Regions from separate parts of the Sporosarcina sp. SAFN-010 genome, predicted to be linked through region 1. Evidence: riboswitches for the same ligand, from Rfam matches in the RefSeq annotation. Region 1 holds a riboswitch; each other region holds the start of a gene.
What was found. A riboswitch is a leader RNA that binds a small molecule or an ion and turns the genes downstream of it on or off. The one in region 1 is predicted to bind S-adenosylmethionine.
Positions count from the first base shown of each region.

Region 1 (3,361 bases):
TGAACTTACACCCCCTTTTTTCAGTGTTGGATAATGGATTCTGTCAAAAACGTTCGTCTCCCCACGTGCTCTTCGGAAGGCGATGTCCGTAAACAAATCTGAATGTAAGTCGAAAACTTTCATAGAATCCTCCCTTATAAATATTCTAATATATTGGAATTTATACATTGTATCATATTTATCAATAGCTACTTTTACTTTTCCATAAAAAAAGCTTTGCACGTGGCAAAGCTTTTGAATCAATTTTTATTTTGCTGGTAAATGTTGAACCATTGTGACGTACGTAGATAATTCAGTACCAAGAATCGGATTATGCGGCGGTTTACCAGTTTGGTTCTTCTCTTGTTCAGCTCGAATCTTCGCCTTTTCGATTGCACGCTTTTCGCGCCACTCTGTGAAGTATTTTTCGTCTTCCCAAGTCGTGCAAACATGGAGTTCATCATGATCTTCAGTACTTTCTTTCATCCACAATTCCATCCGAACAAATCCCGGAAAAGTATGGACGGATTTTGGTTTTGCGAAGCGTTCCGCAACTTCGGCTCCTTTTCCTTTTTCGATACGAATCACGTTCACTGCTGTCATCTGGCTCATACGAGCGCCTCCTTTGTAGTTGGCAAATCCACTTTTTTTGAGATCATGTGTCACTGCAAACGTGCTAATGACTTCTTACTCAAGCATACGCCTACCCGAATCCCCAGACAACGCTCCCACCACTGAAATAGGGATTTCCCTTGGCTCAATTGTGTCTCGATTCCGATTAATTCTGCGATGTTACCGATTCTTTGCTAAATAATACCGATTGTTGCCAGGATGTTGCTGATTACCACTGCCGAATTGCCGATAACTGAGCACATCTTGCCGATTCTTCCACACAGCGGGATTGCCCAGCTTTCAACAAGCGAAGCGCTACCAATTAATCCCTAAAACCAGGTGAGTTGTGTCTTGATTCCGATTAATTCTGCGATGTTACCGATTCTTTGCTAGATAATGCCGATTGTTGCCTGAATGTTGCTGATTACCACTGCCCAATTGCCGATAACTGGCCCCTTCTTGCCGATTCTTCCACACAGCGGGATTGCCCAGCTTTCAACAAGCGAAGCGCTACCAATTAATCCCTAAAACTACATGAGTTGTGTCTCGATTCCGATTAATTCCACGATGCTACCGATTCTTTGCTGGATAATGCCGATTGTTGCCAGGATGTTGCCGATAACTACTACCAAACTTCCGATAACCGTCCCCATCTTTCCGATTCCTCCAACCGAAGGGCATATTGCCCTGCCCACCGCGATATGCTACACTTGCTTTAACTAAATGAACGACTCTTTTCTTATCCAGAGAGACCGAGGGACTTGGCCCGATGACGTCTCAGCAACCTGCTCACGCAAGGTGCTGCTGCCAACAGGGAAACCTGGCCGATGAGGAGAATTTGCGCTTAAGCAACTCTTCTCTGTTCGGGGGAAGAGTTTTTTGTTTGGCAAATTTTAGAGGAGTGATCCAAGTGGGTACGATTGAACGATTTACTGCACAAAAGGAACAGGTTATAAAGGAAGAACCACATAGCTCTGCAGGAGCCATGAAGCGTCATCAAACGTTTGCACGTGTACAGCAGGAGATCGATTACTTCGACCAAGGCGATTTACTTTCTAAAAAAGCGTTGCAAAAAGAACTGCAAGAGATTGCGGAATTGCAACGACAGGCTGACGAACTTGCACTGCAGATTCAAACACGCAAACAGAAGTTGCTCAAAGACACGTTCGGACCTGATGCGACTCAACTATTCAAATAACGCAAAAACCCTCTTCCCCACGAAAACTCGTGAGAAAGAGGGTTTTATTCATAACAAAACTATTTTTTCTTTGCCAATTCTGCAGGCACTTCTTCCCCGCCTCGATTGCGTAAAAACATGTAAAATGACGCGCCGAATATAATGAAATAGCCAATGAAGCTATAGACATCCGGAATTTGTCCAAGTAACACAAATCCGAGGATTGCAGAGAACACGACCGTGAAATAGTTGAACACTGAAATCTCTTTTGCCGGTGCGTATTTGTACGCAAGTGTAATCCCGAATTGACCAACTGTGGCGAACACTCCTGCTGCTAGTAAATACACGGTCTGTTGCAGCGACATGGGTTGATAGGTGAAAATCACGAACGGCAATAGCACAACGGTCGTGAATGTCGAGAAGTAAAACACGACGGTGTAAAACTGCTCACGGCCACCAAGTGCTCGTAATACGGTGTATGCACCACCTGCAAAGACTGCGGATAAAACACCAGCTGCATACGGAACAACATCGAGTGAAAACGATGGTTTGATGATGAACAACGTCCCGAGAAACGCGATTAAAATGCTATACAACTGAAATGGTTTTACATGCTCTTTCAAAAATATCGCCGCAAACACAATCGTAATGAACGGGCTCATTTTATTCAGCATATCTGCATCCGCAAGTACGAGATGGTCAATCGCATAGAAATATAACACGATGCCGATCGCACCGAGTGAAGAACGCAACAGCAACAAACGTTGGTTTTCACGCTTGCCGAACAGTCTTTCTTTGTAATGAATAACGAAGAAAAATGCAATGAACATTGATACGCCATTGCGGAAAATCGTTTTCTGCATCGTCGGGACATCCCCCGATAACTTCACGAATGCGGTCATAAGTGAAAATCCGAGTGCCGACGCTAATAGTAATAAAATTCCTTTGTTGCGATTTGTCATAAGAGCCTCCGGTTGAAAAACAATACAAGTCGTATCTTATCATACACCGATGACCGAATCAGTTATAACAAATCGCTCCATATATTGATGGCAGTCGCTAAAATCAGCACCGCAAGAATCCATTTCAGCACATTTGGATTCACTTTTTGTCCGAATTTCGCGCCGAGTGGTGCAGCAATGAGTGCCGCGACAATCAAGACAATCGCCGGTCCCCATAATACTTGCCCCGTCGCGATTTTACCTGTCGCAGAACCAATTGAGGAAATGAATGTGATTGCAAGAGATGAGGCAATTGTTATTCGGGTCGGGATTGCGAGTACCGTTAACATGATTGGAACGAGCACAAACGCTCCCCCCGCTCCAACAACTCCTGATGCTATTCCGACGACAAAGGCGAGTCCAGCCGCAAGCCACTTATTGAACATCACTTCACTCGCTGGTCGCTCCTCCACCTTTTTCCTTGGAATGAATAACAGAATTGCCGCCACCACTGCAAGCACACCGTACACCATATTGACCGCTTGCTCAGATAGCAAACTCGAACCTAGCCCTCCGATGAAACTCCCAACTAGAACCGCTCCACCCATATAAAGGATGAGCGTCTTGTGCAGAAGTCCTGTTCCACGATATG
Region 1 covers NZ_JBPFDS010000001.1:568,530-571,890, forward strand. Annotated here, with positions in the region: gene ACR65F_RS02725 (dipeptidase) at 1-123, opposite strand, end outside; gene ACR65F_RS02730 (antibiotic biosynthesis monooxygenase) at 247-591, opposite strand; gene ACR65F_RS02735 (hypothetical protein) at 1,122-1,244, opposite strand; SAM riboswitch class I at 1,328-1,425, shown strand; gene ACR65F_RS02740 (hypothetical protein) at 1,502-1,789, shown strand; gene ACR65F_RS02745 (DMT family transporter) at 1,849-2,730, opposite strand; gene ACR65F_RS02750 (sulfite exporter TauE/SafE family protein) at 2,793-3,361, opposite strand, start outside.

Region 2 (3,361 bases), on a different contig from region 1:
TTTGCAGTGGTTGCTGATGAGGTTCGAAAACTCGCAGAGCAATCCTCGAACGCCGCTACTCAAGTAGGTACACTCATTGCGGCGATTCAGGAAGACATCGGGTATTCCGTCACAGCTATTGGAAAAGGAAATCAAGCAGTGAAAGAAGGAGCGAATCTCGTTCAAGAGACAGGACAGACCTTCCAACAAATTTCCGAAGCGATTACTAGCATTTCTGCTCAAATTGAAGATGTAACGAATAGTACCGAGAGAAACCGGATGGAGTCTGGACGTATTGCAGCAGTCATTGAACAGACCGCTACCATTGCGATGGATTCAGCAAATCATACGGAGAATATTGCAGCGACAGCCGAACAGCAAACTGCTTCCATGGAAGAAATCGCAGCTGCTTCAGAAACATTGGCCGAAATGGCACAAGGTTTGCAGGAGACGGTTCGTCGATTTAAGTTGTAATATAACAAATTTAAACTGTCCCTTTAAGCTCATAAGAGTCTGAAAGGGACAGTTTTTGTATGGTCCAAGTGTTATGAGCAAAATAGTTAAGAGTTAAATGAGTATATGCTATCCTTACATGGTAATTGAAATTCATTATCAGAAGGAGTTACTTAAGATGACAATACGAGTAAAAGCGATTATCGGAAGTACAAGCTCGACTTCCTACAATAAAAGATTGGTGAACTTCATGAAAAAACGTTATGCTGATCGTTTGGACATTACGTTAGTTTCGATTAATGATGTGGAAATGTTTTCGGTCGATCATGAAAGTGAACCGCCTACAAATGTTCGTGCATTTAAAGAGAATGTAAAAGATTCGGATGCTGTGTTATTTGCAGTTCCTGAATATAACTTCTCCATCCCTGGCGCTATGAAAAATGCGTTAGACTGGTTATCCCGTGGAGGAGAAGCGACATTACGTGATAAGCCTGCATTCATCGTAGGTTCATCAATGGGCGTGTTCGGTAGTGTGCGAGCGCAAATCCATTTACGCGAGATTTTGTCCAACCCAGGTCTTTCTCCACTGATTTTGCCAAACAATGAAGTGTACATTGGGTCTATTCACCAGAAGTTGAATGATCAAGATGAGTTAACAGACGAATCGACAGTTGCCTTCTTGGATTCTGTAGTTGACAACTTCGTGGACTTCTACGAGCGCATGACAGAAATGCATGCATCGAAAAAAGCATAATAAAAACAAGCATTCTGTGTAAAACTGCAGAATGCTTGTTTTTTGTTAGGGGAGAATTGCGAAAGAGCGCACAGGGAATCCCGATGCCTTTTCAGGTTTTGGAACGATATTAAAGATGATAGCCCCTTTTGTCGGGAGTTTGTCTAAATTCGTCAAGAGTTCGACTTGGTACGTATCTTGTTCAAGTACGTAGTATTCTCCATGGAGCGCTCCATTTTTTCGGAAGTCTGCAGCAGAATCGGTGTCAAATGTTTCGTGTCCAACGGCTTTTACTCCCCGGTCCTCAAAAAGGAATTTCAACGCATCCAATCCCCAGCCTGGAATTCTGTTATTTCCATCTGCATCTTTATTGCAGAAACTTTGCGAATCTGGCCAGCGTTTGCTCCAGTCAGTACGGAGTGCTACGAATGAGCCTGCTTCGATCGTCCCGTGTTCTTTTTCGAAGTCTAATAAATCGTTTTTCGAACAAGTAAAATCATGATCAGCTTCCGCATCTTTCGATTTGTCGACAACGATTAATGGAAGGACGAGCTCTTTTAACTCGAGTTCTTCTAAGTAGCGAGTGTCCCGGACAAAGTGGATGGGTGCATCGATATGGGTTCCGTATTGACCTGCAAAGCTGAATTGCTGTGCAAAGAAACCGTCATCGTGGTTAAAAAGCGTTTTGAACTCAGCATCTTCAAACATGAAGAAGTGTGGAGATGTTGGACCGAATGTATGAGTGAGGTCCACCCATTCTTTTGCCTTTAACGTAGTGAGTGCAGTTAACAAATCCGTTTGTGTTTGTGTTGTCATCTCATTCCCGCCTTTTCTTTAGTGCCGAAAACCGGCTATTTTATACAAAAAGAAGACCCTCTTATGACTAATAGAGGGCCTTCTGCGCATACTGCATGAAGTCAGCTCTCATCTCGAGATGCATCTGCACCTCCTGGAATTAGCACCTCGGCCTTAATGGCTGGTTGCTGAGACATCGTAGGGCCAGTCCCTCCGTCTCTCTTGATAAGAAATGTTTATTGAATTGTTTGAAAAATGATTATTCTGATAGTACCATGCCTTCTTATTGAAAGCAATAGGGACCAGATGATTTCTTTCTCTGGGGAATTTGATATACTTACATATAGTTTGGAAATAGTTCAGTGGGCATCCTTAAAGGGCGGGATTTGTTTTGCTAAGACGTGTTATTGGAGGAGCTGTTGGACCAGAAGTATTTAACGAATGGTCAACTGAATGAGTTATAAGGAAGACGAGAAAGGGTAAGTAACGTTATAAGTGGTCTACATAACCTATTGGAAGAGGCGAATTAGTGTGAGCTCAAACTATACAGATGATAGCTTTGCATTACATACAGATTTATATCAAATCAATATGATGGAAACGTACTGGGCTGAAGGCATCCATAACAAAAAAGCGATTTTTGAGCTGTATTTCAGAAAATTGCCGTTTGGAAACGGTTATGCAATTTTTGCCGGACTAGAGCGTGTACTCAATTATTTAAGAGATCTGAAATTCACTGATAGTGATATCGCATATTTAAAAAACGAATTGCACTATAAAGAAGATTTTCTCGATTATTTAAAGGACGTCCGTTTTACGGGGAATCTCTATTCCATGAAAGAAGGAGAAACCGTATTTGGAAACGAACCAATTCTGCGAGTTGAAACAACCTTAGCAGAGGCGCAGCTTATTGAGACGGCACTCTTAAATATCGTCAATTACCAAACGTTGATTGCTACAAAGGCAAGTCGTATAAAGCAAGTCGTGAAAGACGAAGTGGTGATGGAGTTCGGTAGTCGTCGTGCACAAGAAATGGATGCGGCTGTTTGGGGAGCTCGTGCTGCAGTAATTGGAGGCGTAGAAGCAACCAGTAATGTGCGCGCTGGCAAGCTATTCGGTATCCAGGCGAGCGGCACGCATGCCCATTCCCTCGTGCAAGCTTACAAAAGTGAATACAAAGCGTTTCACTCATACGCCAAACGTCATCGTGACTGTGTCTTCCTTGTTGATACGTATAACACGTTAAAAATTGGCGTGCCGACTGCTATTAAAGTGGCGAAAGAACTCGGAGATACCATTAACTTCATAGGCATTCGTCTAGATAGTGGAGACATCGCATTTTTGTCAAAAGAAGCGCGACGTATGTTGGATGAGGCAGGATTTAAGGATGCGAAAATCGTT
Region 2 covers NZ_JBPFDS010000005.1:1,551-4,911, reverse strand. Annotated here, with positions in the region: gene ACR65F_RS07480 (methyl-accepting chemotaxis protein) at 1-453, shown strand, start outside; gene ACR65F_RS07475 (NADPH-dependent FMN reductase) at 611-1,186, shown strand; gene ACR65F_RS07470 (cyclase family protein) at 1,232-1,981, opposite strand; SAM riboswitch class I at 2,087-2,192, opposite strand; gene ACR65F_RS07465 (nicotinate phosphoribosyltransferase) at 2,492-3,361, shown strand, end outside.
Region 2: linked by a shared signal. The riboswitch ahead of ACR65F_RS07470 (cyclase family protein) and the one ahead of ACR65F_RS02740 (hypothetical protein) in region 1 are both predicted to bind S-adenosylmethionine.

Region 3 (3,361 bases), on a different contig from region 1:
TGTTTCCTATCCATTGAGCGACTTGGACAAGAATAATTAGAATGACTACCGTAACCAACATGACACTTCCATCGAAACGCTGATATCCGTATGTCATTGCGACGTGTCCCAATCCCCCTCCTCCGACGGTACCTGCCATTGCTGAGAAGTCGATTAAACTAATTGTTACAAATGTTAAACCAAGAATTAGAGGACCGAGAGCCTCTGGTATTAGAACTGTAAAAATGATTTGAAAAGGGCTTGCCCCCATCGCTTTAGCTGCCTCCACAACACCAGGATCTATTCCTACCAAGTTATTTTCCACAATCCTAGCGATTCCAAAAGAGGCTGCAATCGTCATTGGAAAGATAGCCGCCCACGTTCCGATTGTGGAACCTACAACTGCCCTTGTAACAGGACTTAATGCAACAAGGAATATAATGAAGGGAATCGGGCGAATGATATTGATGAGGATATTCAATGTTTGAAACACCCATTGCTTTTCTAAAATATTTCCTTTTCTCGTTACGTAAAGCAGTAAACCGATACTTATTCCTAATATTGAGCCAAAGACGAGCGTTGCAATGACCATGAGAACTGTCTCACCGGTCGACTCTATAATTCTTGGCCAAAATGTGGTCCAATCAACTTTCATGAACAGCAACCTCCTCAATCTCTACGCTTTCCTTCAATGAAGCAATTAGTAGGCTTACAGATTGCTCATCTCCATCGAATGAAACTAACAAATTCCCAAAAAACTTCTCCTGCAGTTCACGTATGGATCCATAAACAATGTTGAAATTCACACCAAACTTTTGAGTGAGCCTTGAGAGAACTGGATCGCCAGCTACTTCACCTTTAAAAATCACTCGATACAGTTTTTTCCCTCCCTTTGCACGCCACTCCTTAAGCAATGCATTTGAAGGTCGATCCTGTTGTACTGACTGGATGAAACGTCTTGTCGTTGGATGCTGTGGATTTGTAAATGTGTCGAATACAGAACCTGTTTCAATCACTTCTCCATCCTCCATCACAGCGACACGATCACATATTTCTTGAATGACATGCATCTCATGTGTGATCAGTAGAATCGTAATTCCAAGCTCCTTGTTCACTTTTTTTAGTAGTCTAAGAATGTCAGCTGTCGTATCCGGGTCTAAAGCTGAGGTAGCCTCATCGCAAATTAATATATCAGGCGATGTAGCGAGTGCTCTTGCGATACCCACCCGCTGTTTTTGACCACCGGAAAGTTGTTCCGGGTAATCATTCGCTTTATCAGACAGTCCCACAAAGTCCAATAGTTCTGCTACTCGCGCAGTCACTTCTTTTTTCGCTACGCCCCCAAGTTTTAGTGGGTATGCCACATTCCCTGCAACCGTTCGGGATGTAAACAAATTAAAGTTCTGAAAAATCATCCCGATTCGACGACGAAGCTTTCTTAGATCTTTTTGAGAAAGTGTTGCTAGGTCTACTCCTTGTACTTGAATAGAACCCGTGGTCGGACGCTCCAGCATATTAACGAGTCGAAGCAATGTACTTTTCCCTGCACCACTAAACCCGATAATTCCGAAGATTTCTCCTTGTGCAACGGACAAACTCACGTCCTTAACCGCCGTCACCTCTCGCTTTCCTAGTTTAAATGTCTTAACCGCCTGTTTAAATTCAATCATGCTGGGCCCCCTTTTCTTACTGTAATGATTCTGTGCAGCAATGAGCGCAGTCATCGAACTTTCTTTTGGTTGAACGAAAAAAGCCCTCTTTTTTCTCATTAGAACGAGAAAAAAGAGGGCTTCAATATAATATGAAACCATCTCCGTTCTCATCTTCCAAATGCATAAAGCATTTGCAGGAATTGGCACAGTGTTCATGTGTAATGAACCCGCTGCCGAGATGTCATAGGGCCTGCCCCTCGATCTCTCTGGATAAGAAAGTGATGTATTGCTATTCGATTGTGCAAGAATTATTTTCAACTATAAAGTGAGTAACACGGAAAGTCAACCTCTTTTTAATTTTAAGAAAGTTTTATGTAAAATACTTTCTAGCCACTCAAAATCTGCAACTTTCATTCACATTTATGTGCGTTTTTCATGTATCTATTATTCATTAAATAGTTTATAGGCTTCGCTATTGACGTTAATTGGAAGACTTGGTATGATAATAGACAGACAAGAGAAAAATGTCGAAATCTGACGAATCACCATTTTACTTTAGGAGGAAACCTGATATGAAATCTACTGGAATCGTACGTAAAGTCGACGAACTTGGTCGTGTAGTTATCCCTATCGAATTACGTCGGACACTCGGCATAGCTCAAAAAGACGCACTAGAAATTTATGTGGATGACGACAAAATCATCTTGAAGAAATACATGCCTAACATGACGTGTTCAGTAACTGGAGAAGTTTCAGATGACAACTTAACACTCATCGATGGTAAACTGATTCTTAGTCCTGAAGGTGCTAAGCAACTTATTGCTGAAATCGAAGACAAAATGTCTTGATTTAATGATTTTATTTCAATAACATCTGTGCCTATTCAAGTAGGCACAGATGTTATTTTTTTATTCAACGTGATATGCCTGGTAAATCTCCCTTTTACTCACACCCCGATCGGCTGAGGTTTCACGAATTGCTTCTTTTGATGTGTATCCTTTTTGTTCTATCAATTGTTCAACGTGTTCAACCGGAGTTAACGCACTCCACCATACTTCCTCAGTTTCTGATTTCACTTCATCTGTACCTTCTACGACTAAACAAAATTCTCCGCGAATCTCTGTTGATTCTGCCCAGTTAAGTGCCTCTTCAACTGTCCCCCTAACAAATTCTTCATAACGTTTTGTTAGTTCTCTCGCAAGTGTAATACGCCGATTCGGTCCAAACTGTTCTTTCAATGCACGCAACGTATCTTTCAATCGATGAGGTGCCTCGTAAAAGAGTAAAGTCTCTTGTCGATTCTGTAACGCTTCCAACTGAATACGACGCTTCTTCTTCTGTCTATCTAAAAAACCGAAAAACAAAAAGGGCTGTGTAGGAATACCAGACGCAACTAATGCACTAATGGCTGCATTCGGCCCAGGTACAGGTACGACTGCATAACCGTCTGCGATTGCTTTTTCTGCAATATCGGCACCAGGATCTGAAATACAAGGCATCCCCGCGTCACTCACGAGCGCAACGGTTTTACCATCTGCCAACAACTCTAAAATCTTTCTCCCCCCCACCTCTAGATTGTGCTCATGGTAACTCATGAAAGGCGTGTCAATTTCAAAGTGATTCGATAACTTCACAGTATTTCTAGTATCCTCAGCCGCAATCATGTCTGCTTCTTTTAAAATGCGGATAGCACGAAAACTCATATCTTCCAAATTCCCAATTGGTGTACC
Region 3 covers NZ_JBPFDS010000017.1:40,910-44,270, forward strand. Annotated here, with positions in the region: gene ACR65F_RS15800 (methionine ABC transporter permease) at 1-634, opposite strand, end outside; gene ACR65F_RS15805 (methionine ABC transporter ATP-binding protein) at 624-1,649, opposite strand; SAM riboswitch class I at 1,796-1,908, opposite strand; gene abrB (transition state genes transcriptional regulator AbrB) at 2,204-2,479, shown strand; gene rsmI (16S rRNA (cytidine(1402)-2'-O)-methyltransferase) at 2,540-3,361, opposite strand, start outside.
Region 3: linked by a shared signal. The riboswitch ahead of ACR65F_RS15805 (methionine ABC transporter ATP-binding protein) and the one ahead of ACR65F_RS02740 (hypothetical protein) in region 1 are both predicted to bind S-adenosylmethionine.

Region 4 (3,361 bases), on a different contig from region 1:
TCGTATTGGTAAACGCGTCAGCATTCAAGACTTATCTTGTCTACATCAAAGTCCTAACAACCCGTTAGTCATAGAAGATGACGTCACAATCGGTCATAAAGTTACGTTACATAGTTGTACGATTAAAAAAGGGGCACTTGTTGGGATGGGTTCAATCATACTCGATGGTGCCGTAATCGGAGAAGGTGCATTTGTAGGTGCAGGCAGTTTAGTTCCTCCAGGGAAAGTCATTCCACCTGGTATGTTAGCACTCGGTTCCCCTGCAAAAGTAGTTCGTGAAGTAACAGACGCAGACCGGGAAGATATGGAAAGAATCGTTGAGAGCTACGTAGAAAAAGGTCAGCATTACAAACAACTTCAAAACTAAGCTGTAAATAAGAAAAGCAAGGGCGCTTAAATCGGCTCCCTTGCTTTTTTGTACTTATCCTTTAAGTTGAGTAACTTCTTCTTTCAATGCAGAAGCCTTATCTGTACGCTCCCAAGGTAGATCGATATCCGTTCTACCAAAGTGACCATAAGCTGCTGTCTGCTTATAAATCGGACGACGTAGGTCGAGCATCTTGATAATCCCAGCTGGGCGGAGATCGAAATGATTTCTGACAAGTTCAACAAGACGACTCTCAGAAATATCACTTGTCCCGAAAGTATCTACAGAAATCGAAACGGGCTTAGCGACACCGATTGCGTACGCTAACTGCACTTCACAGCGATCCGCTAACTCTGCAGCGACAAGGTTCTTCGCTACGTAACGTGCTGCGTATGATGCCGAGCGATCGACTTTAGTCGCGTCTTTACCAGAAAACGCTCCGCCACCATGACGAGCATAACCGCCATAGGTGTCAACGATAATTTTACGTCCTGTAAGACCTGCATCCCCTTGAGGACCACCGATGACAAAGCGTCCTGATGGGTTGATGAAATACTTTGTTTCATCATCCAGCAAGTTCTTTGGAACGACAGTGTCAATGACGTGTTGTTTCACTTCACGCTGTAATTGCTCAAGTGTCACTTCAGGATGGTGCTGTGTAGAAATAACAATCGTATCGACACGGATTGGTTCGTTCTTTTCGTTATATTCAATCGTTACTTGTGTTTTTCCATCTGGACGTAGGTAGTCGAGTGTCTCTTCTTTCCGTACTTTCGTCAGTTGACGGGAAAGTTTGTGAGCCAGGCTAATTGGTAGAGGCATCAATTCTTCTGTTTCGTTGCATGCATAGCCAAACATGAGTCCTTGGTCTCCAGCACCAATTGCTTCTAGCTCTTCGTCATCCATCAAGCCTTCACGTGCTTCAAGTGCACGATCGACACTTGCCGCGATGTCAGGCGATTGTTCATCAATAGATGTAAGTACGGAAGACGTTTCGTAATCGAATCCGTATTTCGCGCGCGTGTAGCCAATTTCCTTTACAGTTTCTCGAACCACTTTCGGAATATCGACATACGTAGTCGTCGTAATTTCTCCAATAACGAGAACTAATCCTGTTGTAATTGTCGTTTCACACGCTACGCGAGCGTTCGGGTCTTCCTCGATAATCGCATCCAGAATCGCATCTGAAATTTGGTCACACATCTTATCAGGATGGCCTTCTGTTACCGACTCAGATGTAAACAGTCGTCGATTTGTCATATGATTTCCTCCTTCAGCCGCAAGTTTCCTTACAGCGAACTCGTGATACGGTACTCTCGTTTTCCCAGTTTTCGTCCCGCGCCTGAAGAGAAGCGTCGTTCAACGTTCACAAGGATAAAGGCAAACATATAGAAAAAGCCCTCCACTCACGTATTGCATACATGAGGAAAGGCATGAGTTTCATAGGCACCTTTCACTCTTATCGTCCAGGGTTTCCCCCTGCTTCAGGTTTGGCACCTTTTCATAGACAAGGACGTCCATGCAGGTTGCCGGGCATCATAGGGCCTGTCCCTCCGCCAACTCGGGATAAGAGTATCCGTTCATCTATCTATGCTACGAGAAAACGCAGTTCTTGTCAAATTTTTTTGTAGCTCTCACTTGAGTTTTGAATTAGTATAGTTTATTATTCTTAATGTGTTATACTAATTCAAAATAAGACAGCCCCAACATGGGCAATAATGAAAAGGACGGTATCTACCTATGATTTCAGCGAAAATAGATAATGGACTCAAAGAACTTCTTTCTGGTACTAATATTACATTACAGCCATCTGTACCTGTATTAGTCGAAAAAGCAGTTTCCCGAGGTGAGGCTACGCTTTCAGCAGATGGAGCCGTTACAGCGCAAACCGGGAAGTATACCGGCCGTTCCCCTAAAGACCGTTACATAACTGAAGAAGCTACTTCTAAAGATAAGATTGACTGGGGCTCTGTTAATCGTCCGATTTCAGAAGTTCACTTCGACAATCTATATAAGAAGGTTTTAAACCACCTTCAAGCAAAAGAGGAACTATTTGTATTTAAAGGATTTGCAGGAGCTGACAAAGCTTCACAACTTTCGATTCAAGTTATCAACGAATTTGCTTGGCAAAACCTTTTCGTTCATCAGCTCTTCATCCGACCTACTGAAGAAGAATTGAAGATGCACGAAGCACAGTTCACGATCCTTGCAGCACCATCATTCAAAGCTGATCCTGCTGTTGACGGCACGGATTCAGAAACATTCGTCATCATTTCACTTGAAAAACGCATCGTGCTAATCGGCGGTACTGAATATGCCGGAGAAATGAAGAAATCGATTTTCTCTGTTATGAACTACCTGCTTCCTGAAAATGGAATACTTTCTATGCACTGTTCAGCTAACGTTGGTGAAAAAGGCGATGCTGCACTCTTCTTCGGATTATCAGGTACTGGTAAAACAACACTATCTGCTGATGCAAACCGCAAACTGATTGGTGACGATGAGCATGGGTGGTCTGATCACGGAATCTTCAACATTGAAGGTGGATGTTACGCGAAGTGCATCAACTTATCACCAGAAAAAGAACCTGAGATCTTCGGTGCCATTCAATTCGGTACAGTTCTAGAAAACGTAGTACTCGATACTGAGTCACGCATTGCTGATTATGATGATACTACATTAACTGAGAACACACGTGCAGCATATCCGATTGAGAATATCGACAACATCGTTCTTCCATCAGTTGCTGGACACCCGGAAACCATCATCTTCCTAACTGCTGATGCGTTCGGTGTGTTGCCTCCAATCTCGAAATTGACGAAGGAGCAAGCAATGTATCACTTCCTAAGTGGATTCACATCGAAACTTGCTGGTACTGAGCGCGGAATTACGTCACCAGAAGCTACATTCTCTACATGCTTCGGTTCACCATTCCTACCACTACCTGCAACGGTTTATGCTGATATGCTTGGTAAAAAGATCGATGAACATGGA
Region 4 covers NZ_JBPFDS010000023.1:15,707-19,067, reverse strand. Annotated here, with positions in the region: gene ACR65F_RS17145 (gamma carbonic anhydrase) at 1-367, shown strand, start outside; gene metK (methionine adenosyltransferase) at 422-1,627, opposite strand; SAM riboswitch class I at 1,824-1,940, opposite strand; gene pckA (phosphoenolpyruvate carboxykinase (ATP)) at 2,108-3,361, shown strand, end outside.
Region 4: linked by a shared signal. The riboswitch ahead of metK (methionine adenosyltransferase) and the one ahead of ACR65F_RS02740 (hypothetical protein) in region 1 are both predicted to bind S-adenosylmethionine.